Regions from separate parts of the Actinacidiphila glaucinigra genome, predicted to be linked through region 2. Evidence: riboswitches for the same ligand, from Rfam matches in the RefSeq annotation. Region 2 holds a riboswitch; each other region holds the start of a gene.
What was found. A riboswitch is a leader RNA that binds a small molecule or an ion and turns the genes downstream of it on or off. The one in region 2 is predicted to bind cyclic di-AMP.
Positions count from the first base shown of each region.

Region 1 (6,997 bases), 2.3 Mb from region 2:
TTCGACGGGGTCTACAGCGAGAGCCTCACCCTCGAACAGGCCCGCAGGGACGACGTCCTGGTCGCCCTGAGGATGCAGGACAAGCCGGTCAGCACGGCCCACGGCGGCCCCGTGCGGCTCTACGTGGCGCCGATGTACTTCTACAAGTCCGCCAAGTGGCTCTCGGGCATCGAGGTCACCCGGGACGTACGGCCCGGCTACTGGGAGCACTACGGCTACGAGGTCGACGCCTGGGTCGGCCGCTCGAACGGACGCCACGATGACCCCACGTCCTGACAGGGTGCGCCGCTTCACCCGCGGCGAGCGCCGGGTGCACCGCGCGACGGCCGCCCTGATGCTCGTCTGCCTCGTCACTGCGGCGGCCCTCTACCTGCCGCCGCTCGCCGAACTCGTGGGCCGCCGGCGGCTGGTGGTCACCGTCCACGAGTGGTCCGGCATCGCCCTGCCGCTGCCCGCCCTCCTGGGCCTCGCCTCCCGCGCCTTCCGGCGCGACCTGCGGCTGCTCAACCGGTTCGCCCCGTACGACCGCGGCTGGCTGCGCGACGCGGTGCGCCGCGTGCCCCACGACCGGCGTGCGGCGGGCAAGTTCAACGCGGGTCAGAAGCTGTACGCGTCCTTCGCCGCGGGTGCGGTGCTCGTCATGCTCGGCACGGGGCTGCTGATGATGTTCCCGCACCTGAGCGGTGTGGTGTGGCGTACCGGTGCGACCTTCGTCCACGACTGGCTGGCCCTGGCGGTGGCGGCCGTGGTGGCGGGACACCTGTGGATGGCGGCCGACGACCCGGAGGCGCGGCTGGGGATGCGCACGGGGTTCGTCGCGCCGGAATGGGCGCGTCGACACCATCCGCGGTGGGAACACGCGGAGCCGGGTGAGCCGGGGCCGTCCGACGCTGACGTTCCGTAGCGGAGACATGCGGCCCGCGGGGTCCGCGGGGAACTGAACCAGACAGCGGTGTCAGTCTCTTGACGTGCCGTCGACGATCGCGGTCGGCGGCACGTCGTCATGTTCATGTAATTTTTGCCGTCCGACATCTACTCGCATAGACCCCCGCGGCTCCATCCTGGCTTCGCACACCAGTACCACCTGTTCGGTTCCGCATCCGGTTGCACCCCCATGCCCGCGCGTCACAACGCGCCCGTCAGTGACTGGAGTCCCCATGCGCCGAATCACGACCGGCTTCGCCGCCACCGCAGTCGCCGCCGTCGCCACCGTCGTCTTCACCGTCCCCGCCCAGGCCGCTCCCGCCGACAAGGCCCAGGTGCTGTCCAGTTGGACTCAGACCAGCGCCTCCAGCTACAACACCTGGTGGTCCGCCCGCGGCAACCAGGGTGCCTGGGCGGCGTACGGCTTCGACTGGTCCACCGACTACTGCAGCAGCTCCCCGGACAACCCCTTCGGCTTCCCGTTCCAGAACTCCTGCGCCCGCCACGACTTCGGCTACCGCAACTACAAGGCGATGGGCTCCTTCTCCGCCAACAAGAGCCGCCTCGACAGCGCCTTCTACGAGGACCTCAAGCGCATCTGCGCCGGCTACAGCGGCGCCACCAAGACCGCCTGCAACGGCACCGCCTGGACCTACTACCAGGCGGTCAAGGCCCTCGGCTGACCCCGGGAACACGGCGGCCCGGCACCGGGAGCTCCGGTGCCGGGCCGTTGCCGTGGGACAGGGTCAGGCGACCGTGCCGGACTTGGCGATCTCGATGCGGGCGCTGGTGGCGCCGGTGCGCGAGCCGAGCGACTCGACCTTCTTGACGACGTCCATGCCCTCGACGACCTCGCCGAAGACCACGTGCTTGCCGTCGAGCCAGTCGGTGACGATCGTGGTGATGAAGAACTGCGAGCCGTTGGTGTTCGGGCCCGCGTTGGCCATGGAGAGCTGGCCGGGCTTGGTGTGCTTGAGCTGGAAGTTCTCGTCGGCGAACTTCTCGCCGTAGATGCTCTTGCCGCCGGTGCCGTTGCCGGCGGTGAAGTCGCCTCCCTGGAGCATGAAGTCGGGGATCACGCGGTGGAAGTGCGAACCCTCGAAGCCGAAGCCGTGCTCGCCGGTCGCGAGCTCACGGAAGTTCCGCGCGGTCTTGGGGACCACGTCGTCGAACAGGGTGAACACGATCCGTCCGGCGGGCTCGCCGTCGATCGTGATGTCGAAGAACACGTCGTTGCTGTTCATGCCCCCATTTTCGCATCCGTGGCGCCCGGCCTCCGACGCGCCCCGCGGAAACGCGCTTGACGGGTGACCCGGCCGGACACCACCATCCGGGGCATGCCCGAATCCGTGATCTTGGAAGGCCGGCACGTCCGCCTGGAGCCGCTGAACGCCGCCCACACGGACGGGCTGCTGCGCGCCGCCGGCGAATCCCGCGACACCTACGTCTACACCAAGGTGCCGGAGGACCGTGCGGCGATGGCGCGCTACGTCGAGGAGGCCCTCCAGGAGCAGGCGACCGGGACCGCGCTCCCCTTCGCGGTACGGGACGTCCGGCGCGACACCCTGATCGGCTCCACCCGGTTCCTGGACCTCGACTACTGGACGGCCGCCCCCGCCCGGCCGGCGGGCCGCTCCGTGCCCCGCGGCGGCGCGGTGCCCACCGTCGCCGAGATCGGCAGCACCTGGCTCGCCGCCTCCGCCCAGCGCACCCCCTGCAACACCGAGGCGAAGCTGCTGTTGCTCACCCACGCGTTCGACGTGTGGGGTGTGTTCCGCGTCACCTTGAAGACGGACGCGCGCAACGCGCGTTCCCGGTCGGCGATCGAGCGCATCGGCGGCCGCTTCGAGGGCATCCGCCGCGCCCACACCCGTGCCGTGGACGGCACCGTCCGCGACAGCGCGTACTACTCGGTCGTCGCCGAGGAGTGGCCCGGTGTCCGCGCCGCGCTGGAGGCCCGTCTCACCTGAGCCCGGCGGCGTACGCGAGGACGGGCCGGACCCACGGGGTCCGGCCCGTCCTCGCGTACGGAGAGGCCGCTACGGGATGCGGACGCCCGCCTCGGCGGAGAGACGGTCGATCTCGGCGAGCTCGTCGGCGCCGAGCGGGCCCGCGTCGAGGGCGGCGAGGTTCTGGTCGAGCTGGGCGACGCTGCTCGCGCCGATGAGCACGGAGACGACCCGCGGGTCGCGCAGCACCCAGGTCAGGGCCAGCTGGGCCAGGGTCTGGCCGCGCTCGCCCGCGAGCTTGTCGAGGGCGCGCAGGAAGGTGAGCTTCCGCTCGGTCAGGGCGTCGCGCTTGAGGAAGTGGCCCAGCGCCATCCGCGAGTCGGCGGGCACGCCGTCCAGGTAGCGGTCGGTGAGCTGGCCCTGGGCGAGCGGCGAGTACGCGATGAGGGCGGTTCCGGTGTCGCCGACGGCGTCGAGGACGCCGTCCTCCGGGTCGCGCTGGAGGATGCTGTAGGCCGCCTGGTGGATCAGCAGCGGGGTGCCCAGCTCGCGCAGGATCTGCGTCGCGCGGCGGTGCGCCTCGGCGGGGTAGTTGGAGATGCCGGCGTAGAGGGCCTTGCCCTGGCGGACCGCGGAGTCCAGGGCGCCCATGGTCTCCTCCAGGGGCGTGTCCGGGTCGAAGCGGTGCGAGTAGAAGACGTCCACGTAGTCCAGGCCCATGCGGCCCAGGGACTGGTCGAGGGACGACAGCATGTACTTGCGGCTGCCCCACTCGCCGTACGGACCGGGCCACATGTCGTACCCGGCCTTGGTCGCGATGAAGAGCTCGTCGCGGTACGGGCGGAAGTCCTGGGCGAGGAGCGTGCCGAAGTTGGCCTCGGCCGAGCCCGCGGGCGGGCCGTAGTTGTTGGCCAGGTCGATGTGGACCACGCCGCGGTCGACGGCGCGGCGCAGCACCGCGCGCTGGTTCTCCAGCGGCGAAGTGTCGCCGAAGTTGTGCCACAGGCCCAGGGACACGACGGGCAGCAGGACCCCGCTGCGCCCGGTCCTGCGGTAGTCCATCGAGGCGTAGCGGTCGTCGGCGGCGAGGTAGGGCACGCGAGGGCTCCTGGGCGATGTAAGAAAATGTGAGGGATTGGGAGGCTACCGTCGCCGAATCGGCGCTGTCACGTCCGTTTTCCGGGCGCGGCCCGCCGTCCGCGGCCCTTCTCGCCCCGCCGGAGCGGCGGTTGTGGCGCACGCCACACCGCGGGCCGGGCCGGATGGGCGCATCCGGGAATCGCCGGCCGCCCCCGGCGGTTGGCTCAGGGGGTGTTCCTCCGGGCGGGCCCTCAGAAGGGCGCGGTCGGGGGCGGGTTGGACCGGGATGCGTCCTCCCTTATCCGGCATTGAGGCATCTAACCGGACATATGCGCCCACAGTGCATGCGTAATACATCGTTGCGTGACGGGTGTCACGTGCCGAACACGCAGCGCAGACCCCGGGCGACGCACCGTCGAATTTTGCCGCTGAATTTTACCGGGCGATATCACGTGATTACCGAGGGGCAATTTTTCGCCTACGCAGAGCGGACACTTATCACGTAAAGTCACAGAAGTAATTGATCGACTTGCGGTCTGCCGGGGGGCGTGATTCCGCTCCTTGCTCCGGAACGATTCCGTCGTTTAGCTTCCAGATCTCGCAGGACAAATGCCTGCGAGATTCTTCCGGGTAGAACGCCTAGTCCTGCCGCTGCCCGGACGCCGGATGACAAGACCGCACGGCAGGAGCGGGGGACCCAGGTAGTTTGCCGTTCCCGTTGGTCTCGGGACGGCTAGGGGTGAAGTCGCAGCGACATGCCTTGATGTGGCGTGCCCTATTGCGGCCGGGCATCTCCAGCCCGAACCCGACAGCTTACCTCGCAGGCGTCGGAGAGGAATTCGGCATGCCCGGTAAGGGAAAGCACCGTCGCCCGCGGAACACCCGCATCACCCGTATCAGCGCGCTGGCCGGCACCACCGGTGCGGCCGTGGCGCTCCCGATCGTCGGTGCCACCGGTGCCCACGCCGCTCCCGTGAGCGTCTGGGACAAGGTCGCGGCCTGCGAGAGCACCAACAACTGGTCCATCAACACCGGTAACGGCTTCTACGGCGGCCTCCAGTTCACCCAGAGCACCTGGGCCGGCTTCGGCGGCACGAAGTACGCCCCGCGCGCGGACCTCGCGACCAAGGCCCAGCAGATCGCGACCGCGGAGAAGGTCCTGGCGACCCAGGGCCCGCAGGCCTGGCCCGTGTGCGGCCCCAAGGCCGGTCTGACCAAGGCGATGGCCAACCCGTCGGCCACCCCGGAGAGCGTCTCCGGCACGGCCGCGAAGCCGGCCGCCAAGCCCGCCGCCCCCGCCAGGAAGGCCGAGGCGCCGAAGGCCGCCACCGCGCCGAAGAGCGCCGGCGGTTCCTACGCGGTCGCCGGCGGCGACACCCTCTCCAAGATCGCCGACGCCAGGTCGGTCGAGGGCGGCTGGCAGAAGCTGTACGCCGACAACAAGTCGGTCATCGGCGGCAACCCGAACCTGATCTACCCGGGCCAGGTCCTGTCCCTCGGGGAGAAGGCCGCCGCCAAGCCCGCGCCGAAGGCCGCGAAGGCCGCGAAGGCCGCCCCGGCCGCCGTCAAGGCCGCCAGCACCTCCGGCTACACCGCCCCGCTCGACCGCGTCACCCTGGGCACCGCCTACCACCAGGCCGGTGCCATGTGGTCCAAGGGCTACCACACCGGTGTCGACTTCATCGCCTCGACCGGCACCAAGGTGAAGTCGATCGCCGCCGGCACCGTGGTCTCTTCGGGCTGGGGCGGCTCGTACGGCAACCAGGTCGTCGTCAAGCACGCCGACGGCCGGTACTCGCAGTACGCCCACCTGTCCTCGCTGTCGGTCTCGGCCGGCCAGACGGTCTCGGCCGGTCAGCAGCTGGGCCTGTCGGGCGCCACCGGCAACGTGACCGGTCCGCACCTGCACTTCGAGGTCCGCACCACTCCCGACTTCGGCTCCGACATGGACCCGCTGGCCTACCTGCGCGCCCACGGCGTCAACGTCTGATCGAACTGATCCACCGTCATCCGGCGGTAGCCTGTGCCCTGTTCCCCGCTTGTTGGGAACAGGGCACATGCCTTTGGTCTGTGACCGAAAACGGATCGAATATTTCCATTTCTAGTTTCCTCTCGAACGGTCGATCAGTAGCCTCTGTCGCACGTGGTCGTGTCCACGACCAAGTGCCCCGATCGCCGACGACGAGCTGGAGCCGTTGATGGAGCGTCCCGCCTGGGCCCCGCAAGGCATCGATCTCTCCGTGCCGAGCGTGTCCCGCATCTACGACTACTACCTGGGCGGCTCCCACAACTTCGAGGTCGACCGGGAGGCCGGACGGCGGGCCATCGAGGCATTCCCGGGGCTGCCGAAGATCATGCAGGCCAACCGGGCGTTCATGCGCAGGGCCGTGCGGTACTCCGTCGACCAGGGCGTCACCCAGTTTCTGGACATCGGCTCCGGCATTCCCACCTTCGGCAATGTCCACGAGGTCGCCCAGGCCGCCAGTCCCGGCGCCCACGTCGTCTACGTCGACCACGACCCGGTCGCCGTCGCCCACAGCCGTGCCGTGCTGGAGGGAGTCGAGCACACCGCCATCGTCGCCGCCGACCTGCGTTCCCCCCGCGACATCCTGGACAGCGCGGAGGTGCGCGGGCTCATCGACCTGGAGCGCCCGGTCGCACTGCTGCTCGTCGCGGTCCTGCACTTCCTCGAGGACGCGGACGAACCGGCCAAGGCGGTGGCCGAGTTGCGCGAGGCCATCGCCCCCGGCAGCCTGCTGGTCGTCACCCACGCCTCGGTCGAGGGAGGTCCGCGCAGACCAGAGGAGGGGGAGCGGGTCGAGAACGTCTACCGCAGCGCGAGTTCACCGCTGATCATGCGGTCCCGGGCCGCGGTGGAGCGCTTCTTCGACGGCTTCGACCTCGTCGAACCCGGCCTGGTCTCCGCGCCGTTGTGGCGCCCCGACGGCTCGGACGACGACGAGCTCGACCCGGTCGTGTTCAGCGGGTTCGCGGGCGTCGGCCGCAAGGCGTGACCGTGACCAGAGACCCCGGCCCGGAGCCGG
Region 1 is NZ_CP109144.1:1,626,677-1,633,673, reverse strand. It holds gene OIE69_RS07215 (molybdopterin-dependent oxidoreductase) at 1-276, shown strand, start outside; gene OIE69_RS07210 (cytochrome b/b6 domain-containing protein) at 260-904, shown strand; gene OIE69_RS07205 (phospholipase) at 1,158-1,607, shown strand; gene OIE69_RS07200 (peptidylprolyl isomerase) at 1,671-2,168, opposite strand; gene OIE69_RS07195 (GNAT family N-acetyltransferase) at 2,262-2,894, shown strand; gene OIE69_RS07190 (aldo/keto reductase) at 2,964-3,971, opposite strand; cyclic di-AMP (ydaO/yuaA leader) riboswitch at 4,604-4,795, shown strand; gene OIE69_RS07185 (transglycosylase family protein) at 4,798-5,943, shown strand; gene OIE69_RS07180 (SAM-dependent methyltransferase) at 6,152-6,967, shown strand; gene OIE69_RS07175 (putative bifunctional diguanylate cyclase/phosphodiesterase) at 6,964-6,997, shown strand, end outside.
Region 1: it holds a riboswitch for cyclic di-AMP, as region 2 does, so the genes downstream of both, OIE69_RS07185 (transglycosylase family protein) here and OIE69_RS17300 (C40 family peptidase) in region 2, are expected to answer to the same signal.

Region 2 (6,997 bases):
TGGTCAGATTCGGCCGTGGACTGCCCACGGATGACCGCTGTTCGACGGGTGACCTGGTCACTTCCGGTCCGGCCGTGACCGATGTGACGGAAGAGTGCGACCTCGGTGCCGGACGCTGGTATGAGCCTGGCTAGGGTCCTGAGCCATGGACGTACTCATCAACCTGATCGTCGGCCTGCACATCATCGGCATCGCCGCGCTGCTGGGCGGCTTCCTCACCCAGATGAAGGCCATGGGCCGCGGCGAGGCCCGTTTCGTGCCGGGCATGCTGCACGGCGCGCTGACCATGCTGGTCACCGGCGCGCTGCTGGTCGGCCTCAACCAGGCGGACGACCAGCCGGTGAACAACATCAAGATCGGCGTGAAGCTCGCGGTCCTGGTGGTGATCCTCGGCCTGGTCTACGTCAAGCGGGACGAGGAGAAGGTGCCGGCGGCGGCCTTCGGCACCGTGGGTGCGCTGACCACCGCCAACATCTTCATCGCGGTGCTGTGGACCTGAGCCCGGCCGCGGACGGCCGGGCGGGGGCTCAGGCTCAGGCCATCCGGGCGTAGCCGTAGATCGGCATCTCCGTGATCGGCGCGATCTTCACCACGCTCCCGGTGTGGGGGGCGTGGATCATCTGGCCGCCGCCGATGTAGAGGCCGACGTGGGTGATGTCCGAGTAGAAGAAGACCAGGTCGCCGGGTTGCAGCTGGTCCGCGCTCACGCGGCTGCCGAAGTCGACCTGGTCGTAGGTGACACGGGGGATCGAGACGCCCGCCGCGCCCCAGGCGGCCTGGGTCAGGCCCGAGCAGTCGTAGGAGTTCGGGCCGGTGGCGCCGTACACGTACGGCTTGCCCAGCTGGGCCCGCGCGAACTCGATCGCCTTGGCCGCCTTGGCGGCGTAGGTCCCCGACGCCGGAGCCGTCGAGCCCGAGGAGCCGGCGGACGAGCCCGACTCCTTCGCCGCCGCCTCCTGCGCGGCCTTCTCCTTGGCGGCGATCTCCGCTGCCTTCTCGGCGGCCTCCTCCTGGCGCTTCTTCTCCAGTGCCGCCAGCCGCGCCTTCTCCTGGGCGGTGAGGCTGTTCAGCAACTTCTGCGCCGCGGCGAGCTTCTGCTTGACCGCGGTCTTCTCCGCGCTCAGCCGCTGCTGCGCCTCGGTCAGCTTCTGCAGGCTCTCCACGGCCTCGGAGCGCTTGGCCGTCGTCTCGGCCTGCTCGGAGCGGAAGGTCTCCAGCGCGTGCTCCTGGCGGTCGGACAGGCGGTCCATCAGGTGCGCCTGGTCCAGGAACTGCTGCGGGTCGGAGGTGAGCAGGAAGGTCGTCGTCCCGTCCAGGCCGCCGCCGCGGTACTGCGCCGCGGCGTACTCGCCGATCGTGCGGCGGGCGGCGTTGAGCGTCTCGGTCTTGCGGGCCACCTGGTCGAGCAGCGCGTCGGCGCGCGTGCGCTGCTGCCCGGTCTGCTCCTTGGCGCCGTTGTAGCGCTCGGTGGCGGCCTCCGCCTGGTGGAAGAGCTTGTCGACCTGGGCCTTGACCTCGGTGATGGAGGGCTTGTCGGGTGAGGCGGGCGCCGCGCTCGCGCTCTCGCCGAAGAGGGTGACGGTCGCCAGTGCGGCGGTCGTGAGTCCCACCGCGGCGCGGGGGCCGGGGACGGTCAGCGCGCGCGGGCGCGGCTTGCGGTGCGTCGCCAAGTCAGGCGGCTCCTTCCGTGGACCGCCTACCGGGTTAGCTGTCGGGTTCGGGCTTCGGAAGGCCGCCCTACGGTCCGTGCGGGCGCGTCGCGCTCGTACCGACCGATTCACCCCAAGGTCGTGGGTCCCCGGCTCCGGCGGTCGCCGGACTCAGCGGAGGCGGCCCGTGACGGCACGGTCGCCGCCGCGTGGAGCGGACCGCCTGATCCGGCACGGTAGTCAACTGCGGGGGTCCGTGGGAACCCTGGTGTTCGAATTGTCCGCAATCATTTCGTGACCTTCACCATTCGGGGCCGTGACGGGCCCTGTTCCGCCCGGTCGTGACGGGACGGGGCCGGACGGGGCCGGACCGGGAAAGGGGGGACCGCGGGCGCGCGCGGCGGCCGGCCCGGGACGGCACCCGGGGCGCCCGGTGCGTCCGGGGCGTACGGGCTCGGGCAAGCGGCGCAACGTTGTCCGTCCCACGGCCTAGACTCGGGAGGCGATGAGCAGCCTCTTTGACGACAGCTTCCTGGCCGGCCTCGAACCGAGGGAGGAGGAGCCCCCGCCGCCTCCCGAGGACGGGCCCGAGACGGTTCCCGACGACCTCTTCGAGGGGCGCTTCGACGCGCCCGTGGACCGGGACGCGTACTACCGCGACGGCGCCCCCCGCCCGGCCGTGGACCCGGCCGCGCTGCTCGAAGGCCTGAACGACGAGCAGCGCGCCGCCGTCGAGCACTCCGGCTCCCCGCTGCTCATCGTCGCCGGCGCCGGCTCCGGCAAGACCCGGGTGCTCACCCACCGCATCGCGTACCTGCTGGGCGCCCGCAAGGTGCACCCCGGCCAGATCCTGGCGATCACCTTCACCAACAAGGCCGCCGGGGAGATGAAGGAGCGCGTCGAGCAGCTGGTCGGCCCGCGCGCCAATGTGATGTGGGTCTCCACCTTCCACAGCGCGTGCGTCCGCATCCTGCGCCGGGAGTCCAAGAGGCTCGGCTTCACCTCCAGCTTCTCGATCTACGACGCGGCCGACTCCAAGCGCCTGATGGCGCTGGTCTGCCGTGACCTGGACCTGGACCCCAAGCAGTTCCCGCCGAAGTCCTTCAGCGCCAAGGTCTCCAACCTCAAGAACGAGCTCATCGACGAGGAGACCTTCGCCGACCAGGCCGAGAACCCCTTCGAGAAGAAGCTCGCCGAGGCCTACGCGATGTACCAGTCGCGGCTGCGCGAGGCCAACGCGCTCGACTTCGACGACATCATCATGACCACGGTCAACCTGCTCCAGGTCTTCCCGGACGTCGCCGAGCACTACCGGCGCCGCTTCCGGCACGTCCTGGTCGACGAGTACCAGGACACCAACCACGCCCAGTACACCCTGGTGCGCGAGCTGGTCGGCACGGCGACCGGGGACGCGGCCGAGGGTGAGGAGCCCGCCGAGCTGTGCGTGGTCGGTGACGCCGACCAGAGCATCTACGCCTTCCGCGGCGCCACGATCCGCAACATCCTCCAGTTCGAGGAGGACTACCCGCAGGCCCGCACCATCCTGCTGGAGCAGAACTACCGCTCCACCCAGAACATCCTGACCGCCGCCAACGCCGTCATCGAACGCAACGCATCGCGCCGGCCGAAGAACCTGTGGACCGAGGCCGGACAGGGCCCGGTCATCACCGGCTACGTCGCCGACCAGGAGCACGACGAGGCGCAGTTCATCGCCGACGAGATCGACCGGCTCACCGACGCCGGGGACGCCCGTCCCGGTGACGTGGCGGTCTTCTACCGGACCAACGCGCAGTCCCGTGTCTTCGAAGAGGTCTTCATCCGCGTCGGCCTGCCCTACAAGGTCGTCGGCGGGGTCCGCTTCTACGAGCGCAAGGAGGTCCGGGACGTCCTGGCCTACCTGCGCGTGCTCGCCAACCCCGAGGACACCGTCCCGCTGCGCCGCATCCTGAACGTGCCCAAGCGCGGTATCGGGGAGCGCGCCGAGGCGATGGTCGACGCCCTGTCCGCGCGCGAGCGGATCTCCTTCGCCGCCGCGCTGCGCCGGGTCGACGAGGCCTTCGGCATGGCCGCCCGCTCGGTCAACGCCGTCAAGCGCTTCAACGAGCTGCTGGAGGAGCTGCGCACCGTCGTCGACTCCGGCGCCGGACCCGCCACCGTCCTGGAGGCCGTGCTGGAGCGCACGGGCTACCTGGCCGAGCTCCAGGCCTCCACCGACCCGCAGGACGAGACCCGCATCGAGAACCTCCAGGAACTCGCGGCGGTCGCTCTGGAGTTCGAGCAGGAGCGCACCGAGGAGGAGCCCGGCACGCTCGCCGAGTTCCTGGAGCGGGTCGCGCTGGTCGCCGATTCCGACCAGATCCCGGACGACGACGAGGGCGGTGGCGTCATAACGCTGATGACCCTGCACACCGCCAAGGGCCTGGAGTTCCCGGTGGTCTTCCTGACCGGCATGGAGGACGGGGTCTTCCCGCACATGCGCGCGCTCGGCCAGACCAAGGAGCTGGAGGAGGAGCGGCGGCTCGCCTACGTCGGCATCACGCGGGCGCGGCAGCGGTTGTACGTGACGCGGTCCACCATGCGCAGCGCCTGGGGCCAGCCCTCGTACAACCCGGCCTCGCGCTTCCTGGAGGAGATCCCGGAGCCGCTCATCGAGTGGAAGCGCACGGGCGCCTCCGCGGCGCCCTCCGCCTCGGTGTCGGCGGCGGCCTCGATGCTGTCGCGTTCCTCCTCGAAGAGCGGCCCCTCCGGTTTCGCGACGCGGCGCACCCAGGACCGTCCGGTCATCTCGCTGGCGGTGGGGGACCGGGTCACGCACGACACGTTCGGGCTGGGCACGGTCGTCGGGGTCGACGGCAGCGGGGACAAGGCCAAGGCCGTCATCGACTTCGGCGACGAGCGGCCGAAGGTGCTGCTGCTGCGGTACGCGCCGGTGGAGAAGCTCTAGCCGGGTCCGGGTCCGGGTCTTGGCCTTGGTCGGTCCGGGGCCCGGGGTTCAGCGCGGGTCGACCCCGTGGTTCAGCAGCCACTGCAGCGGGTCGACGGCTGAGCCGCCGGCAGGACGTACCTCGAAGTGCAGGTGCGGTCCGGTGGAGTTGCCCGAATTGCCGGAGTAGGCGATGACGTCGCCGGCCTTGACCGAGCCCGAGCGGATCTTAGTGCTGCTCAGATGGCAGTACCAGGTCTCGGTGCCGTCGGGGGCGGTCACTATCGCCATGTTGCCGTAGGCGCTGTTCCACTGGGTGCGCACGACGCCGTCGGTCGCGGCCATCACCGGCGTGCCGTAGTCCACCGGGAAGTCGATGCCGGTGTGGACCGACATCCAGTTCACGCCCGCCTGGCCGAAGTAGGCGCTCAGGCCGTGGTTCTTCACCGGGAGCATGAACTTGGGGCGCAGCTGCTCCTTGAGCGCCGCCTGCGCCGCCTTCTTCGCGCGCTCCTGTGCCTGGCGCTCCTTGAGGTCGATGCGCTCCTGGCTGCGGCTGGCGCGGTCGGTGAAGTCGTCGACGTCCCGGTTGACCCCGGCGAGCTGCTGGTCGAGCTTCGTGGTCGGGGCGTTGGCCGCCTCCGGGGCGCCGTCGGCCTGGGTGCGGCTGCTGTCGGCGGCGTCCTCGGTGTTGACGGTGACGGCGGCCGCGCAGGCGACGCCCATCACCGCCACGGAGGGGACGGCGACGGTGAGCAGGGCCGAACGCCGGGCCGGGCGGCGCCTGCGGTTCCCGCCGCCGCTTCCGCCGCGTGGGCGCGGAAGGGCGGCCGCGGGGGTGCCTTCCGCGGAGTCGTGCTCCGGTTCCGGCTCGGCGTCGTCCTCGGTGTCGTCGTAGGACTCGGGCTCGTAGGACTCGGGCTCGTAGTGCTCGGCCTCGAAGTGTTCGGGGGCGTAGGCCTCGGTCCCGTACTGCTCCGGCTGCTCGTAGAGGGCGGCCTCGGGCGCGTGGCCGTGGGCGGCCTCGGGCTCCCCGTAGGCGGCGTGGACGGCAGTGTGCTCGTACTGCGTGTAGTCGTAGGCCGCCGTCGGCTGCGGCTGCGAGGGGTCCAGGTACCAGGTGCCGGTGGTCGCGCCCGTGTGGTCGCCGTAGCCGGCGCTCTGCCCCGAGGGCCAGTGGCCGGTCGCCGTGGTGTCGTACGAGACGGTGGCGTAGGAGCCCGTGTCGTAGGCCGGGTAACCCTGGCAGGAGCCGAAGAGGGGATCGTCATTCGCGTGAGCGGCGCCCGTGGGCGCGTACGAGGCGTCGGAATGTCCCTCGTACCCATAGCCGCTGTACTCGGGGGCGTACCCCGCCGGATGACGGTCGTTCACCGCTTCTCTTTCGCCTCGGCAGCAGGAGAATTAGCGGCGACTGTATCCCCCAGCGGGCGACGCCCACAATCTTCGGCGGGATTCAGGGATCCCCGATGCCTTGTGTTCGATGGCCTTTCGATGCTTATGGGGGCAAGGCCGTCAGGCGGCGTCCGCGGCTCCCGACGCCAGTTCCTCGCCCAGCAGCGCCTGCCGGATGCCGGCGGCGATGGCGGCGTGGACCGGCATGGTCAGATGCCCGACCCCCGCGACGTGGACGTTGCGGGCGATGAGGTCCGGGTGGTCGAGCCGGGCGGCCTCGACCGGGCTCATCAGTTCGTCCAGATCGCTCCAGAACGCCACGAAGCGGGTGCGGCAGCCGGTCGCCGGCTTGGCCAGCTCCTCGATGAGGTCGGAGTTGGGCCGCATCTGGCGGACGATGGGGTGCGGGTTCAGCAGCGGCGCCGCCCGGGTCCCGGCGTGCGGGGTGCCCAGGGTGACCACGGTGCGCACCCGCGTGTCGCCGCCCAGGCGCTGGGCGTAGTAGCGCGCGATGAGCCCGCCGAGGCTGTGGCCCACGATGTCCACCCGGCGGTGCCCCGTCTGCTCGCAGATCTGTTCGACGTGGCGTCCGAGGAGGGCCGCCGCCGTACGGATGTCGCAGGTCAAGGGCGAGTAGTTGAGCGCTTGCACATGCGGCCAGCCGTGCCGCCGCAGCGACCGGCGGAGCATCGCGAACACCGAACGGTTGTCCACGAAGCCGTGCAGCAGGAGCACCGGGGGGTGGCTCCGGCCCGCGGTGGGGAGCCGGGGCGGGTCCTCGGAGTCACCGGCCGCCGGCTGCGGCCCGCGTTCCTGGAAGATTCCGGTCGGGTAGAGGAAGACATGACCGGTCAGGATGGCGATCTCGATCGCCGCGGCTCGTACGTAGGCCGCCTGGCGTACCAAGCGGTCTCCGACACCGAAAGACAGGACGCCCATGGCCTACCTCCCGTGGGCACACGGAGACGGCCCTGTCCCCCGTGCGCCGAGAACGCGACGGCCCGCGTCGCCTGCTGAACGAAGGACGACC
Region 2 is NZ_CP109144.1:3,930,191-3,937,187, reverse strand. It holds gene OIE69_RS17305 (hypothetical protein) at 146-499, shown strand; gene OIE69_RS17300 (C40 family peptidase) at 534-1,670, opposite strand; cyclic di-AMP (ydaO/yuaA leader) riboswitch at 1,679-1,836, opposite strand; gene pcrA (DNA helicase PcrA) at 2,155-4,593, shown strand; gene OIE69_RS17290 (M23 family metallopeptidase) at 4,642-5,946, opposite strand; gene OIE69_RS17285 (esterase/lipase family protein) at 6,088-6,906, opposite strand.

Region 3 (6,997 bases), 3.7 Mb from region 2:
GAACACCAGCAGCACGTCGTGCTCGTCGCACGCCTCGCGGAGCACCCGCAGGTAGTCGGGGGAGTGGAAGGCCATGCCGCCCGCGCCCTGCACGACGGGCTCCACCACGACCGCGGCGAGCTCGTGCGCGTGACGGGCGATCGTCTCCCGCAGGTGGCCCGCGTACGCCTCCTCGTAAGCGGCCGGCGGCGCGTCCGCGAAGACCTGCCGGGGCAGGACGCCGGACCACAGCCCGTGCATGCCGCCCTCGGGGTCGCAGACGGACATCGGCTGCCAGGTGTCGCCGTGGTAGCCGCCGCGCCAGGTCATCAGCCGCTGCTTCTCCGGCCGCCCGAGCGAACGCCAGTACTGCAGGCACATCTTGACCGCGACCTCGACCGAGACCGAGCCGGAGTCGGCGAGGAAGACGTGCCGCAGCGGCTCGGGGGTGATCTCCACCAGGCGGGCGGCGAGCCGCACGGCCGGCTCATGGGTGAGCCCGCCGAACATCACGTGGCTCATCCGGTCCAGCTGGCCGCGGGCCGCCTCGTTGAGCACGGGGTGGTTGTAGCCGTGGATCGCCGACCACCACGACGACATGCCGTCGACGAGGTCGGTCATCCCCTCGACGGGCTCGGCGAGCCGCAGCCGGACCCCGGCCGCGGACTCGACGACGAGCGGTTCCTGACGGCCCGGCATGGGCCCGTACGGATGCCAGACGTGCTCCCGGTCCAGTGCCAGCAGCTCGCCCGGGGTGAGCGGCTCAGGCATTGGGGGGCAGGTCCGTGCCGGTGCCGCGGCGGCGCACGGCCACCAGGTCGGTGCGGGCGGCACCCGCGGCCGCCGGCTGCGCGGCGTCGCCGTGGCCGGTGCCGTGGGCGTGGCCGCCGCAGGGGCCGCAGCCGCCGCCCTCGCCGGGTGAACCGCAGCCCGCGGAGGCGTGGGCACCGCAGCCCCCGGCCGCGGCGGCCGCGTCCACACGGTGCACGGGCAGGGTCACCTCGCCGGCGCCCTCCACCTCGAAACCGGCGTCCGCGATCATGTCCAGGTCGGCCCTGCCGGCCTGGCCCTCACTGGTGAGGTAGTCGCCCAGGAAGATGGAGTTCGCCAGGTGCAGCGCGAGCGGCTGCATGCTCCGCAGATGCACCTCGCGGCCGCCCGCGATGCGGACCTCCACATCGGGACAGACGAACCGCACCATCGACAGGATGCGCAGGCAGCGCTGCGGGGTGAGGTTCCACTCCTTCGCCAGCGGCGTGCCCTCGAAGGGGATGAGGAAGTTCACCGGGACGGAGTCGGGGTCCAGCTCGCGCAGCGCGAAGACCACGTCGACCAGGTCCTCGTCGCTCTCGCCCATGCCCGCGATCAGCCCCGAGCAGGCCGACAGGCCCGCCGCCTGGGCCTGTTGCACCGTTTCGACCCGGTCCGCGTAGGTGTGGGTGGTGGTGATGTCCCCGTAGGTGGCCTCGGAGGTGTTGAGGTTGTGGTTGTACGCGTCGGCGCCCGCGCCGCGCAGCCGATCGGCCTGCCCGTCGGAGAGGAGGCCCAGGCAGGCGCAGACCTCGACGCCCTCGTTCTGCTCCTTGATGGCCTCGATGGTCCTGGAGACCCGGTCCACGTCGCGGTCGGTCGGGCCGCGCCCGCTCGCCACCAGGCAGACCCGCTTGGCGCCGCCGGCGACCCCCGCCGCCGCGGCGGCCGCCGCCTCGTCGGGCTTCAGCCAGGTGTACTTGAGGATCCCGGCCTCCGAGCCGAGCCGCTGCGAACAGTACGAGCAGTCCTCCGGGCACAGCCCCGACTTCAGGTTGACCAGGTAGTTCAGCTTCACCCGGCGGCCGAACCACGCGCGGCGCACCTTGCCGGCCGCGGCCACCACGTCGAGGAGTCCGTCGTCGGAGGTCGCCAGCACGGCGAGCGCCTCCTCGCGGGTCGGCAGCTCGCGGCGCAGGCCCTTCTCCACCAAAGCATTGAGCAGTTCCATGCCGCGATCCTGACGCACGGCACGGGCCGCGGCCAATGGGACATCCCACAAGACCGCTCGCTCAGGGTGTGTGCATCACCACACCGTGCGAGACGGTCCGGCACACTACGGTGCTGCCGAAACCTCCGAGCCGACCCCAGGGGACGACCATGACCCGCGACCCGTTCGACTGGATCGACGCGCACGCCGAACGGCGTCGCGCCGCCGGACTGGTGCGCACCCTGCGGCCCCGGCCCGCGAGCTCACCCCTGCTGGACCTCGCCTCCAACGACTACCTGGGGCTCGCCCACCACCCCGAGGTGACCCGGGCCGGCGCGGACGCCTGCCTGCGCTGGGGCGCCGGATCGACCGGTTCGCGGCTGGTCACCGGCAGCACCGAGCTGCACGCCGAACTGGAGGCCGAACTCGCCGCCTTCTGCGGCTTCGAGGCGGCGCTGGTCCTCGCCTCCGGTTATGCGGCCAACCTCGCCGCCGTCACCGCGCTCACCACCGAGCCGGGCACGCTCATCGTCTCCGACAGCGGCAACCACGCCTCGCTCATCGACGGCTGCCGGCTCTCCCGTGCCGGCACAGAGGTCGTGCCGCACGCCGACACGGACGCCCTGCGCAAGGCGCTCGGCGGCCACGACGGGCCCGCCGTGGCCGTCACCGACTCGGTCTTCTCGGTGGACGGCGACGCCGCCCCGCTCCGCGCGCTGGCCGCCGCCTGCGCTGAGCACGGGGCCGCGCTGCTGGTGGACGACGCCCACGGACTCGGGGTGCTCGGCCCCGGGGGCCGGGGGGCGGCCGCGGAGGCGGGTCTGGCGGGCCAGCCCGGACTGGTGTGCACCGCCACCCTCTCCAAGTCCCTGGGCAGCCAGGGCGGCGTGGTGCTCGGCCCGGCCCGGGTCATCGAGCACCTGGTCAACGCCGCGCGGACGTTCATCTTCGACACGGGCCTCGCCCCGGCGGCGACGGGCGCGGCACTCGGCGCGCTGCGCCTGCTGAGGCGGGAGCCGGAGCGTGCCGTACGGGCCCGGGCGGTCGCCCGCGAGCTGTACGAGCGGCTGACGGGGGCGGGGCTGGACGCCACCGCACCGGACGCGTGCGTGGTGTCGGTGCGGGCGCCGTCGCCCGAGGCGGCGGTCGAGTGGGCCGCGGCGTGCCGCGCGGCGGGTCTCGCGGTGGGCTGCTTCCGGCCACCGTCCGTGCCCGACGGGATCTCGCGGCTGCGGCTCACCGCGCGGGCGGATCTGACGGACCGGGAGATCGGCGACGCCGTGGGGACGATCGTCCGTACGGCGCCGCCGCGCCCCTGAGATCAGGGGTGTTCGGTCAGGCTCCCCGTCGCCACGGCGGCGAGGAACTCCGCCCAGGCCGCCGGGGGGAAGAGCAGGGCGGGGCCGCGCACATCCTTGGAGTCGCGTACGGCGAGCTGTCCCGAGAGCGGCCCGTCCCCGATGAGGGCCGTCTCGACGCAGTTGTTCGCCGCCGTGCTGTAGCTGCTGCGTCGCCAATTCACACCGAAGAGGGACGCACTGGAGGTGACGTACTGAGGCAGAGCGTCGGACATGGGGGGTGTGCCTCCTTACGCGCCTTTGCGGATGCCTGAGATGAAGGACAGCGACTGCTCACTCGACAGGGCATGGGAGCGCAACCGATTGAAGGCAGCACCGTACGCCCTGACGTCCTCGTGCTGATCCAGATAGAGACTACTCGTCAAATGGTCGAGAACAACCACGTCCAGATCAGCAATGCGCGGAAATGAGAAGATTACGAAAGGGCCTGTAACGCCTATATGCCCACCGGCCGAGAAAGGCAGCACCTGCAGATGCACATGAGGCAGTGAACCCAGCTCCACAAGATGGCTCAATTGCGCCGCCATCACTCCGGGACCCCCGACGCTGCGGCGCAGCACCGCCTCGTCCAGCACCGCCCACAGCTCCAGCGGCGGTTCGGCGCGCAGCACCGCCTGGCGGGCCATCCGCACCTGCACCAGGGTCGCGATCTGCCGCGGACCGAGTTGCGGGAGGACGGAACGGGTGAGCTCGCGGGCGTAGTCCGGGGTCTGCAGCAGCCCCGGCACCACCGTCGTCTCCAGTGTCCGCGCACGGCAGGCGTCGGTCTCCAGGGAGATGAAGTCCCGGTAGGCGGAGGGGAGTTCCTCCCGGAACTCATGCCACCAGCCGCGCCGGTCGCCCTCGCCCGCGAGGGCGGCGAGCATCTCCCGCAGTCGCTGGTCGCGCACTCCGTACACGTCCAGCAGCGCCGTGACGTCCTCGGGTCGCACTCCGCTGCGGCCGGTCTCGATCCGGCTCACCTTGGACTGGTGCCATCCCAGGCGCTGGGCGGCCTCACCGCTCGTGAGCCCCGCCGTGTCGCGCAGACGGCGCAATTCCGAGCCGATCTTTCGGCGGCGTACCGCCGGCACCTGCTGCATGGTGTGTGCACCTCCCGGTTCCCGGCACCCTCGCCGGTCCCCGAGCGAAGTCTGCCGCGCAAATACGTTCTCTCGTAGCAGAGTTCACCGCTTTGGGCGACAGATATATGCATATAGCTGTGGTGGCACCGGATTAAGGGCACGATGGGTGACACTCTGGCGCGTGAGTGCCGTACGGGGACGTGCCGCGCGGAAGGCGGGGCACGGCGCCTTCGGCCGTCGCGCGCGCGGCCACGGGCGCGGCGGGCGCCGGCGTCCTGGTCACGGCGGGAAAGGGACAGCGTCGCCATGGCAGACCACCAGGAAGCATCCGTCACCCTGCCGAGCGACCCTGCCTCGGTCCCCGCGGTACGCCGCTACGTGAGCGACCTGCTGGTGGAGTGGGGCATGTCCGAGGACTCGGACCCCGCCGACTCCGTGCGGCTCATCGTCTCCGAGCTCGCGACCAACGCGGTGCTGCACACCTTCGGCCAGTCGCCCACCTTCACCCTCGACGTCCAGCTGGACCGGGACGAGCAACTGCGCATCGGGGTCACCGACAGTCACCCACGGTGGCCCCAGCGGCTGCCCGCCGCCGTGCAGCAGGACAACGGCCGGGGCATGGTGATCATCCGTCACCTCACGGCGGAGGCGGGCGGTACGCTCCTGGTGACTCCCACCGCGGAGGGCGGCAAGACGGTGTGGATCAGCCTGCCCTGGGCCACCGCCACCGCCGCCGTCGAGTGACCCCGGCGGCCCTCGGTCCTCCCGGCCGAGCGGCAGCGCCTCGGCGCCCATCGGCACGAATCCCGCCGCCGTGAACGCCTGCACGCTCGCCGCGCTGCCGTTGGCGATCCGCGCCCACGCCATTCCGCCCTCGGGGCGATGTGACGTGCCGTCGGCCCCGTGTCCACAGCGCCGGTCGCGTCGCCCGGGAGCCCCGGCTCCCGGGCGACGCGACCGGGGTCACTTCACCCGGCCGTACCAGACACTGCGGCTCCAGATCTTCTCCAGCCGCACCCGTCCGCCGGGCTTGGGGGAGTGCCAGATCTTCCCGTGCCCGGCGTACATCCCCACGTGGTAGACGTTGCTCCCGTAGTGGAAGAAGACCAGGTCACCACGGGTCCGTGCGGACTTCCGGATGTGCCGGACGCTGTTGTACTGCGCCCCCGCGGTGCGAGGGAGCTTCTTGCCCGCCTTCTTGAAGGAGTAGAAGGTGAGCCCGGAGCAGTCGAACCTGCCGGGACCGGCGGCCCCGTACTGGTACAGCGCGCCCTTCTTGGACGCCGCGATCTTCAGTGCCTTGGCGGAGACCGTCGCCGCCTCGGCCTGCTGGGCGAGTTCGGGCAGTACCGCGGGACCGGCAACGGCGGCCGCCGTGAGGGCGGATACCGCCCCCAGCCGGCACAGGACCCCGGACATGGCTGTCGGCGCACTCATGCGCAACCCTTCGTCGTCCGCCTGCGAAGGATGACCTGTCGGGTTCGGGCAGGCGAAGATGCCCGGCCGCGGATGCGGCTTCACCCCAAGGGTCCGGCGACCGGCGCCGGACCCGTCGTGCTCGGGTCCTCCGCTCCTGCCGATGCGTCGTCGTCGACCTGGCATCCGCGCGGCGGCAGGATTCGGCGTCCGCGCGGACCGCCCCGCCGGGATGGCGGGGGCTTGTCGTCGAAGGGATGATCACCCACCGAAGCGTCCGATTCCCAGCGCAACCGGTCGAATGTGAGTCTGTTCACGACTCACCTATTCGGGTGGACTCCACGACACATGGCCCGGACTGACGACTCGAAAGGAGTCGAACACCAGGGACGGAGCGTCAGATTCCGGATGTGTGCGGCCATATCGCGCAACTCGGGGCCACTCGGCCGTCCACGACAGATACAACGATCGGGCGAGTCCATTCGGTTCGAGTTCGTGCCGCCCGAACGGACCAGTGTGTCGTGACGCTCCGTCAGCGAGGCCTTGACGGCGGCAAGGCGACCTGCCCCGCGCGCCGTTCGCCGTCGAGCACCCGCAGCGCCCGTTCCATCGTCGCCGTGTGCACCTCGTTCTCCCCGCGCGTGTGCATCAGCGTCAGCGCGTCACGCAGCTCCGCGGCCCGTCCCACCAGGGCCTGCGCGGCGCGCAGCGCCCCGTAGGTGTCCCTGGAACGGGACGGGTTGATCCGGCCCAGCAGGTCCACGACCCCCAGATAGGCGTCGACGAGCTCGCCCTCGGCCCGGGTCAGGGCCGGGAGCGGGGGCAGTTCGGGCACCACCGCCGGTCACCGCAGGGCGCGCGGTGCGCGGCCTGCGCCGTCCTTGCGGCTCATCGTCAGCCGGTCCACCAGGCCGTAGGCGAGCGCCGACGGGGCGTCAAAAATGGTGTCCCGTTCGATGTCGGCCCGGATCCGCTCCGGGTCCTGCCCGGTGTGCCTGACCAGCAGCTCCTCCAACTGGTCGCGCCGGCGGAGCAGTTCCCTGGCCTGGATCTCCAGGTCGGCCGTGGTGCCCTGGATCACCTCGGCGAACGAGGGCTGGTGGATCAGCACCCGCGAGCCGGGGGTCGCCAGCCGCTTGCCGGGCGTTCCGGCGGCGAGCAGGACGGCCGCCGCCGAGGCCGCCTGGCCGACGCACACCGTCGACACGTCGCAGCTGACG
Region 3 is NZ_CP109144.1:7,645,920-7,652,916, forward strand. It holds gene OIE69_RS34445 (adenosylmethionine--8-amino-7-oxononanoate transaminase) at 1-750, opposite strand, end outside; gene bioB (biotin synthase BioB) at 743-1,960, opposite strand; gene OIE69_RS34455 (8-amino-7-oxononanoate synthase) at 2,110-3,258, shown strand; gene OIE69_RS34460 (DUF397 domain-containing protein) at 3,261-3,512, opposite strand; gene OIE69_RS34465 (helix-turn-helix domain-containing protein) at 3,528-4,379, opposite strand; gene OIE69_RS34470 (ATP-binding protein) at 4,668-5,105, shown strand; gene OIE69_RS34475 (C40 family peptidase) at 5,325-5,798, opposite strand; cyclic di-AMP (ydaO/yuaA leader) riboswitch at 5,802-5,958, opposite strand; gene OIE69_RS34480 (hypothetical protein) at 6,310-6,615, opposite strand; gene OIE69_RS34485 (ATP-dependent Clp protease proteolytic subunit) at 6,622-6,997, opposite strand, start outside.
Region 3: it holds a riboswitch for cyclic di-AMP, as region 2 does, so the genes downstream of both, OIE69_RS34475 (C40 family peptidase) here and OIE69_RS17300 (C40 family peptidase) in region 2, are expected to answer to the same signal.

Region 4 (6,997 bases), 1.1 Mb from region 2:
GCGGCTGGCCGGGGCGCCGTCGCTCGGCTGGCTCGACGTGAAGACGTCCAGCGGCGTCGAGGTGCCCGCCGTCGAGGAGGCCGTCGACGAGGAACTGTCCCGCTTCGCCGAGGAGGGCCCGACCCCGGAGGAGATGGAGCGGGCCCAGGCCCAGCTCGAGCGCGAATGGCTGGACCGGCTCGCCACCGTCGGCGGCCGCGCCGACGAACTGTGCCGGTACGCCGTGCTGTTCGGCGACCCGCAGCTGGCCCTGACCGCAGTCAAGCGCATCCTGGACATCACCGCCGACGAGGTGCGCGCCGTCGCGGCGGCCACCCTGCGGCCCGACAACCGCGCCGCACTGGTCTACGAGCCCACCGGCTCGCCGGCCTCGGCCGGCGAGGACTCCGACGAGGACGAGGAGGGCGCGGACCAGTGACCGACGTCCACACCACCATGACGTTCCACCCCCAGCCGCGGCCGGGGCAGCCCAAGCCCTGGGACTTCCCGGCCCCCGAGCGGTCCACCCTGCCCAACGGGCTGACGGTGCTGCGCAGCCGGCGGCCCGGGCAGAAGGTCGTCGCCGTCGAGGTGCTGCTCGCGGCGCCGCTCGACGCCGAGCCCGAGGGCCTGGACGGCGTCGCCACGATGATGGCGCGGGCCCTGTCCGAGGGCACCGACAAGCACAGTGCCGAGGAGTTCGCCGCCGAGCTGGAGCGTTGCGGGGCCACCCTCGACGCCCACGCCGACCATGCCGGAGTCCGGGTCTCCCTGGAGGTCCCCGTCTCCCGGCTCGACAAGGGCCTCGGCCTGCTCGCCGACGCGCTGCGCGCCCCGGCGTTCCCGGACGGCGAGGTCGAGCGGCTGGTGCGCAACCGCCTCGACGAGATCCCGCACGAGCTGGCCAACCCCGCGCGGCGTGCCGCCATGGCGCTGTCCAAGGAGCTCTTCGCCGCCGACCTGCGCTGCTCCCGGCCGCGCCAGGGCACCGAGGAGACGGTCGCGCGCATCGACGCGGCCGCCGTCCGGGCCTTCTACGACACCCACGTACGGCCCTCCACCTCGACGGTCGTCGTGGTCGGCGACCTCGCCGGGATCGACCTGGAGGCGCTGCTGGAGAGCACGCTGGGGGAGTGGAGCGGCAAGCCCGCCGAGCGCCGCCCGCTGCCGGCGATCACCGCGGACGACACCGGACGCGTCGTGATCGTCGACCGGCCCGGGTCCGTCCAGACCCAGGTGCTCATCGGCCGTGCCGGCGCGGACCGCCACGATCCCGTCTGGGCCGCCCAGGTGCTCGGCACGTACTGCCTCGGCGGCACGCTGACCTCGCGCCTGGACCGCGTCCTGCGCGAGGAGAAGGGCTACACCTACGGCGTGCGGGCCTTCGGGCAGGTGCTGCTCTCCACTCCGGAGGGCACCGGCGTCTCCCTGCTCGGGATCAGCGGTTCCGTGGCGACCGACGTCACCGCGCCCGCGCTGGCCGACACCTGGCAGGTGCTGCGCACCCTGGCGGCGGAGGGGCTCACCGACGACGAGCGCGACGCCGCCGTACAGAACCTCGTGGGCGTCGCCCCGCTGCGCTACGAGACGGCCTCGGCGGTGGCCGGGACCTTCGCCGACCAGGTCGAGCAGTCCCTGCCGGACGACTTCCAGGCCAGGCTCTACGAGCGGCTGGCCGTCACCGGCACGATCGAGGCGACGGCCGCTGCCGTCAACGCCTTCCCCCTGGACCGGCTCGTGGTCGTCCTCGTCGGCGACGCCTCCGTCATCGCGGACCCGATCCGCGAGCTGGGCATCGGCCCGGTGGAGGTCGTCACAGGCGGCTGACCGGTACCGCCCACCGCGGCCCCGGGTGCCCTCGCGGCGCCCGGGGCCGCGGTGCGCCTGCGTCCGTGCAGCCGCCGAGGCGGGGGCCGCCGCCGGGTGGATCAGCAGGCCGCACGGAGGCCGTCCGCAGGCCGCGCCGGGGCCTTCCCGCAGGGGCGCGCACCGCCGGGGAGCTGCGGTGTCGCGGTATTGCGGACGGTTGCGACCGGTTGGCGGTGGGTGTGGCATCCCGCACATATTGCCGGATTTTTTTGGAGCCGGGAGCAACGCGCGGTTAGCGTCCTCGGGTTGCCCGGCGGAATCAGCCGCCACCCGCGGCACCGGAGCAACGATCGCCGAGTCCCCGTCGGGCGTGAGCCTGGGGAGCCGGGGACCCACCTGAGATGTCCCTGGGGTGAATCGGGCGGCGTGCCGCCGCCCGTAGGAGACCTTCCTGCTCCGAACCCGTCAGCTAACCCGGTAGGCGAGAAGGAAGGAAAGGATCTCCGCCTGCCCATGGCGTCGTTCTCCATACGCTCCACCCTGGCCGGAGCCGCCGCGCTGACCACCGTCACCACCGGCGCGTTCGTCGTGCCCGCCGCGGCCGCCGACGCCCGGACCGAGGGTTCCGCCTTCGCCCGCTGCGCCGCTGTCGCCGGGGACCTGGCCACGCACCTCGCCGACCAGGCGTCCGCCCAGCACCGGGCCGCCGTCATCGCCCGCAAGCACCACGCCGCCCACGTCGCGCGGGCCGAGCGCGCCGCGCGTGAGCGCGCCGCCGAGGAGGCCGCGGCCAAGGCCGCCAAGGCCAAGGCGGCCCGGGAGAGCGGTACCGCGCACGCGTCGCGCAGCGCCGCGGCCGGCCGCGCCACGCTCGGCGGCTGGGTGCTGCCCGTCGCCGGCTCGATCGGCACGCCCTACCGCGCGACCAGCAGCCTGTGGTCCTCCGGCTACCACACAGGTGTGGACTTCGTGGCCTCCGTCGGCACCCCGGTGCACGCCGCCGGCGCGGGCACCGTCGTCGAGGCGGGCTGGGGCGGCTCGTACGGCAACAACATCGTGATCCGCCACGCGGACGGCATGTACACCCAGTACGGCCACCTGTCCTCCCTGGGCGTGTCCGTGGGCCAGACCGTCTCCGCGGGTCAGCAGATCGGCCTGTCGGGCGCCACCGGCAACGTGACCGGGCCGCATCTGCACTTCGAGGCCCGTACGGCCCCGTCCTACGGCAGCGACGTGGACCCGCTGGGGTACCTGCGCTCCAAGGGCGTCCGCATCTGAGCCCGCATCCGAGCCATTTCCCTCCCCCCACACGAAGGCCCCGGTTCCCCCGCCGGGGCCTTCGGCATGCCGGCGCTTCCCGGCCGCGGGTGTGTCCAAAAATGCTCCATGAATTCAGGGCGGCCGTCGGAATCGGAGCCGTGCTGGAATAGAGTCGCGCCAGAAACGCCGGCTCCTCCGTTGCACGGGGATGAAAGGGTGGCCGTCGGCGCGCACCGAAAGGAACCTGCGATGTGGGGTCGGACGTGAACGGGACCGGCGGCGCGGGCCGGCGGATTTCGGCCCGGGCGGTGTGCGCGGCGATCCGCGACGACATCGTCAGCGGGTTCTTCGCGCCGGGGAGCCGGCTGACCGAGGAGCAGCTGGCCAAGCGCTACGGGGTGTCGCGGGTCCCGGTGCGCGAGGCGCTGCGCACCCTGGAGTCCGAGGGCTTCGTGCAGACCCGCCGGCACGCCGGGGCGTCCGTCGCGGAGCCCACCGAGCAGGAGGCCGCCGACCTGCTGGACATCCGGGCCCTGCTGGAGCCGCTGGGCGCCGCGCGGGCGGCGCAGCGGCGTACCGAGGCCCATGTGAAGGTGCTGCGCGGGCTCGTCCGGCTGGGCCAGGAGCGTTCCCTGCGCCGCCAGTTGTCGGACCTGCCCGCGCTGGACGGCTGGTTCCACGAGACGCTGGCCCAGGCCTCCGGCAGTCCGACCCTGGTGGCGCAGCTGACGCAGCTGCGGCACAAGATCGCCTGGGTGTACGCGGTGGACACCCCGGGGCGGGCCGTGGAGTCCTGGGAGGAGCACGGCGCGGTCGTGGACGCGGTGGCGCGCGGTGACGCGGAGCGGGCGCGGCGGCTGATGGCGGCCCATGTGGAGCGGGCGACGGCGGTGCACCGGCTGCGCCGACCGGAGAGCACGGGGCGCGGCGCCGCGGCGCGGTGAGGAAACGGAAACACGCCGTACACAATTCGAGTGGCCGGGCGCAACAAAAGGGCCGTATACAAAGTGGGGAATTGTGTGCGGAGGTATTTCCGCGCTTCATCGCGCTGCGCGCTGCCCGGAAATGGTGTGGAAATGGGGAAGGGACGGGCCCGCGAAATCCGGCCGGATTTCGTTTCGGGCCCGCCCCTTTTGCCGTAGGGCGGTTGTGCGCGGCGTCAGACGGTCTCGGGGAGCTCGTCCAGCCCCTCGGAGACGAGCTTGGCCAGGCTGTCCAGAGCGGCGTCCACACCGTCGGCGTCGGAAGCGAGCACGACCTCCTCGCCGCCGGCCACGCCCAGGCTCAGCACGGCGAGCATCGAGGCGGCGTTGACGGGGGCGCCGTCCACCTTGGCGATGGTGACGGGGACGCCCAAGGCGGTGGCGGCGCGGACGAAGATCGAAGCGGGACGTGCGTGCAGGCCCTCGGCCCAGCCGATGGTGACGCGGCGCTCAGCCATGGTGTTGCCCTTCGGGTCGTTCCTAAGAGGTCTAGACCAGTCTGCCATGCCTCGGACACCGGTCCGTCCCCACATCGTCGCACCGGTCCCGCGGCGGCCGGGTGCCCGTACGCTTGGGCCATGACGACGCCGTCCGACGCAAAGCGTGACTACCCGGTCCACTGGGAGGCGGACGTGGTCCTGCGCGACGGGGGGATCGCCCATGTCCGGCCCATCGCGCCGGACGACGCGGGACGGCTGGTGAGTTTCTACGAGAAGGTCTCCGACGAGTCCAAGTACTACCGCTTCTTCGCGCCCTACCCCCGGCTCTCCGACCGGGACGTGCACCGCTTCACCCACCACGACTACCACGACCGCGTCGGCCTGGCGGCCCTGGTCGGCGGCGAGTTCATCGCGACCGTGCGCTACGACCGCACCGACGACGGCGAGGCCGAGGTCGCCTTCCTCGTCCAGGACGCGCACCAGGGCCGCGGCGTGGCCTCCGCCCTGATGGAGCACATCGCCGCCGTGGCGCAGGAGCGGGGCATCCGCCGCTTCATCGCCGAGGTGCTGCCCGCCAACCGCAAGATGATCAAGGTCTTCACCGACGCGGGCTACACCCAGCAGCGCAGCTTCACCGACGGCGTAGTCCGGCTCGAGTTCGACCTGGAGCCCACCGAGCAGTCCCTCGCCGTCATGCGCGCCCGCGAGCAGCGCGCCGAGGCCCGCTCCGTGCAGCGGCTGCTCGCCCCCGCCTCGGTGGCCGTCATCGGCGCCGGCCGCCGGCCGGGCGGCGTCGGCCGCGGGGTGCTCCGGAACATCGTCGCGGGCGGCTACACCGGCCGCGTCCACGCCGTGAACCGCTCCTTCCCCGAGGACCTGCGCACCCTCGAACCCGAAGGCGTCCCCGCCCACCGCTCCGTCGCCGAGATCCCCGACACCGTCGACCTCGCCGTGATCGCCGTGCCCGCCGACGACGTCGCCGAGGCCGTCGACGCATGCGGCCGGCACGGTGTCCTCGGCCTGCTGGTGATCTCCTCCGGCTACGCGGAGTCCGGCGCCGAGGGCCGCCGCAGGCAGCGCGCCCTGGTACGGCAGGCCCTCACGTACGGCATGCGCGTCATCGGCCCCAACGCGTTCGGCATCCTCAACTCCGCGGACGACGTCCGGCTCAACGCCTCCCTGTCGCCCGAGACCCCTGACGCCGGACGGCTCGGGCTGTTCACCCAGTCCGGAGCCATCGGCATCGCCCTGCTGTCCGGACTGCGGCGGCGCGGCGCCGGGCTGTCCTCCTTCGTCTCCGCGGGCAACCGGGCGGACGTCTCGGGCAACGACATCCTGCAGTTCTGGTACGACGACCCGGCCACCGACGTCGCCCTGCTCTACCTCGAAACCCTGGGCAACCCGCGGAAGTTCTACCGCCTGGCCCGGCGCACCGCCGCCGTCAAGCCGGTCGTCGCGGTCAAGGGCGCCCGGCACTCGGCGGCCGCCCCGCCCGGACACGCGGTACCCCCCGCCCGCATCCCCGACAGCACCGTCTCCGCCCTGCTGCAGCAGGCCGGCGTCATCCGCACCGACACCGTCACCGAGCTCCTCGACACCGGACTGCTGCTGTCGTGCCGGCCGCTGCCCGCGGGACCGCGCGTCGCGATCCTCGGCAACTCCGAGTCCCTCGGGCTGCTCACCTACGACGCCTGCCTCACCGCGGGGCTGGAACCCGGCCTCCCGCTCGACCTCACCACCGCCGCCGGCCCGGAGGACTTCCGGGCCGCCCTCGCCACGGCCCTCGCCGACCCGGCCCACGACGCCGTCGTGGTCACGGCCATCCCGCGCGTGGGCTCGGAAGTCGACGAGGCCCCCGCGAGCAGCGACGACCCCGCGCTGGCCGAAGCCCTCCACGCCGGCGCGGACGAGGCCGGATCCGGCAAGCCCGTCGTGGTCGTCCACACCGCCCTGGAGGCCATGGCCACCCGCCTCGCGGCCGTCCGCATCCCCGCCTACGGCGCCGCCGATCGCGCCGTGAAGGCACTGGCCCGCGCCGCCGCCTACGCCCGGTGGCGCAGGGACGCCCAGGTGCCGGGCAGGGTGCCGGAATTCGAGGACGTCGACGAGGCGGGCGCCTGCCAGGACGTCACCCGGCTGCTCGACGAGGCGGGGGAGCCCGCCGTCGTCACCCACGGCGTCACCCTCGACGACCCGGCGGCCGCCGACCTGCTGGCCCGCTACGGCATCACGGTGCGCCCCGCGCTGCCGGCCCCCGGGGTCGACGCGGCCCTGGAGGCCGCCCGCCGGCTCGGCTACCCAGTCGCCCTCAAGACCACCGCACCGCATCTGCGCCACCGCGCCGACCTCGGCGGCGTACGCCTGGACATCGCCGACCCCGACGACCTCAGCCGCGCCTTCGGGGAGCTGACCGCCCGGCTGGGCAAGCCCGAGGAGCTGCACCTGGTCGTGCAGGCGATGGCACCGCGCGGGGTCGACACGGTCGTACGCGCCACCGTCGACCCGGCCGCGGGCGCCGTGCTCTCC
Region 4 is NZ_CP109144.1:2,825,033-2,832,029, reverse strand. It holds gene OIE69_RS12400 (M16 family metallopeptidase) at 1-418, shown strand, start outside; gene OIE69_RS12395 (M16 family metallopeptidase) at 436-1,806, shown strand; cyclic di-AMP (ydaO/yuaA leader) riboswitch at 2,130-2,286, shown strand; gene OIE69_RS12390 (M23 family metallopeptidase) at 2,302-3,066, shown strand; gene OIE69_RS12385 (GntR family transcriptional regulator) at 3,300-3,992, shown strand; gene OIE69_RS12380 (HPr family phosphocarrier protein) at 4,208-4,489, opposite strand; gene OIE69_RS12375 (bifunctional acetate--CoA ligase family protein/GNAT family N-acetyltransferase) at 4,610-6,997, shown strand, end outside.
Region 4: it holds a riboswitch for cyclic di-AMP, as region 2 does, so the genes downstream of both, OIE69_RS12390 (M23 family metallopeptidase) here and OIE69_RS17300 (C40 family peptidase) in region 2, are expected to answer to the same signal.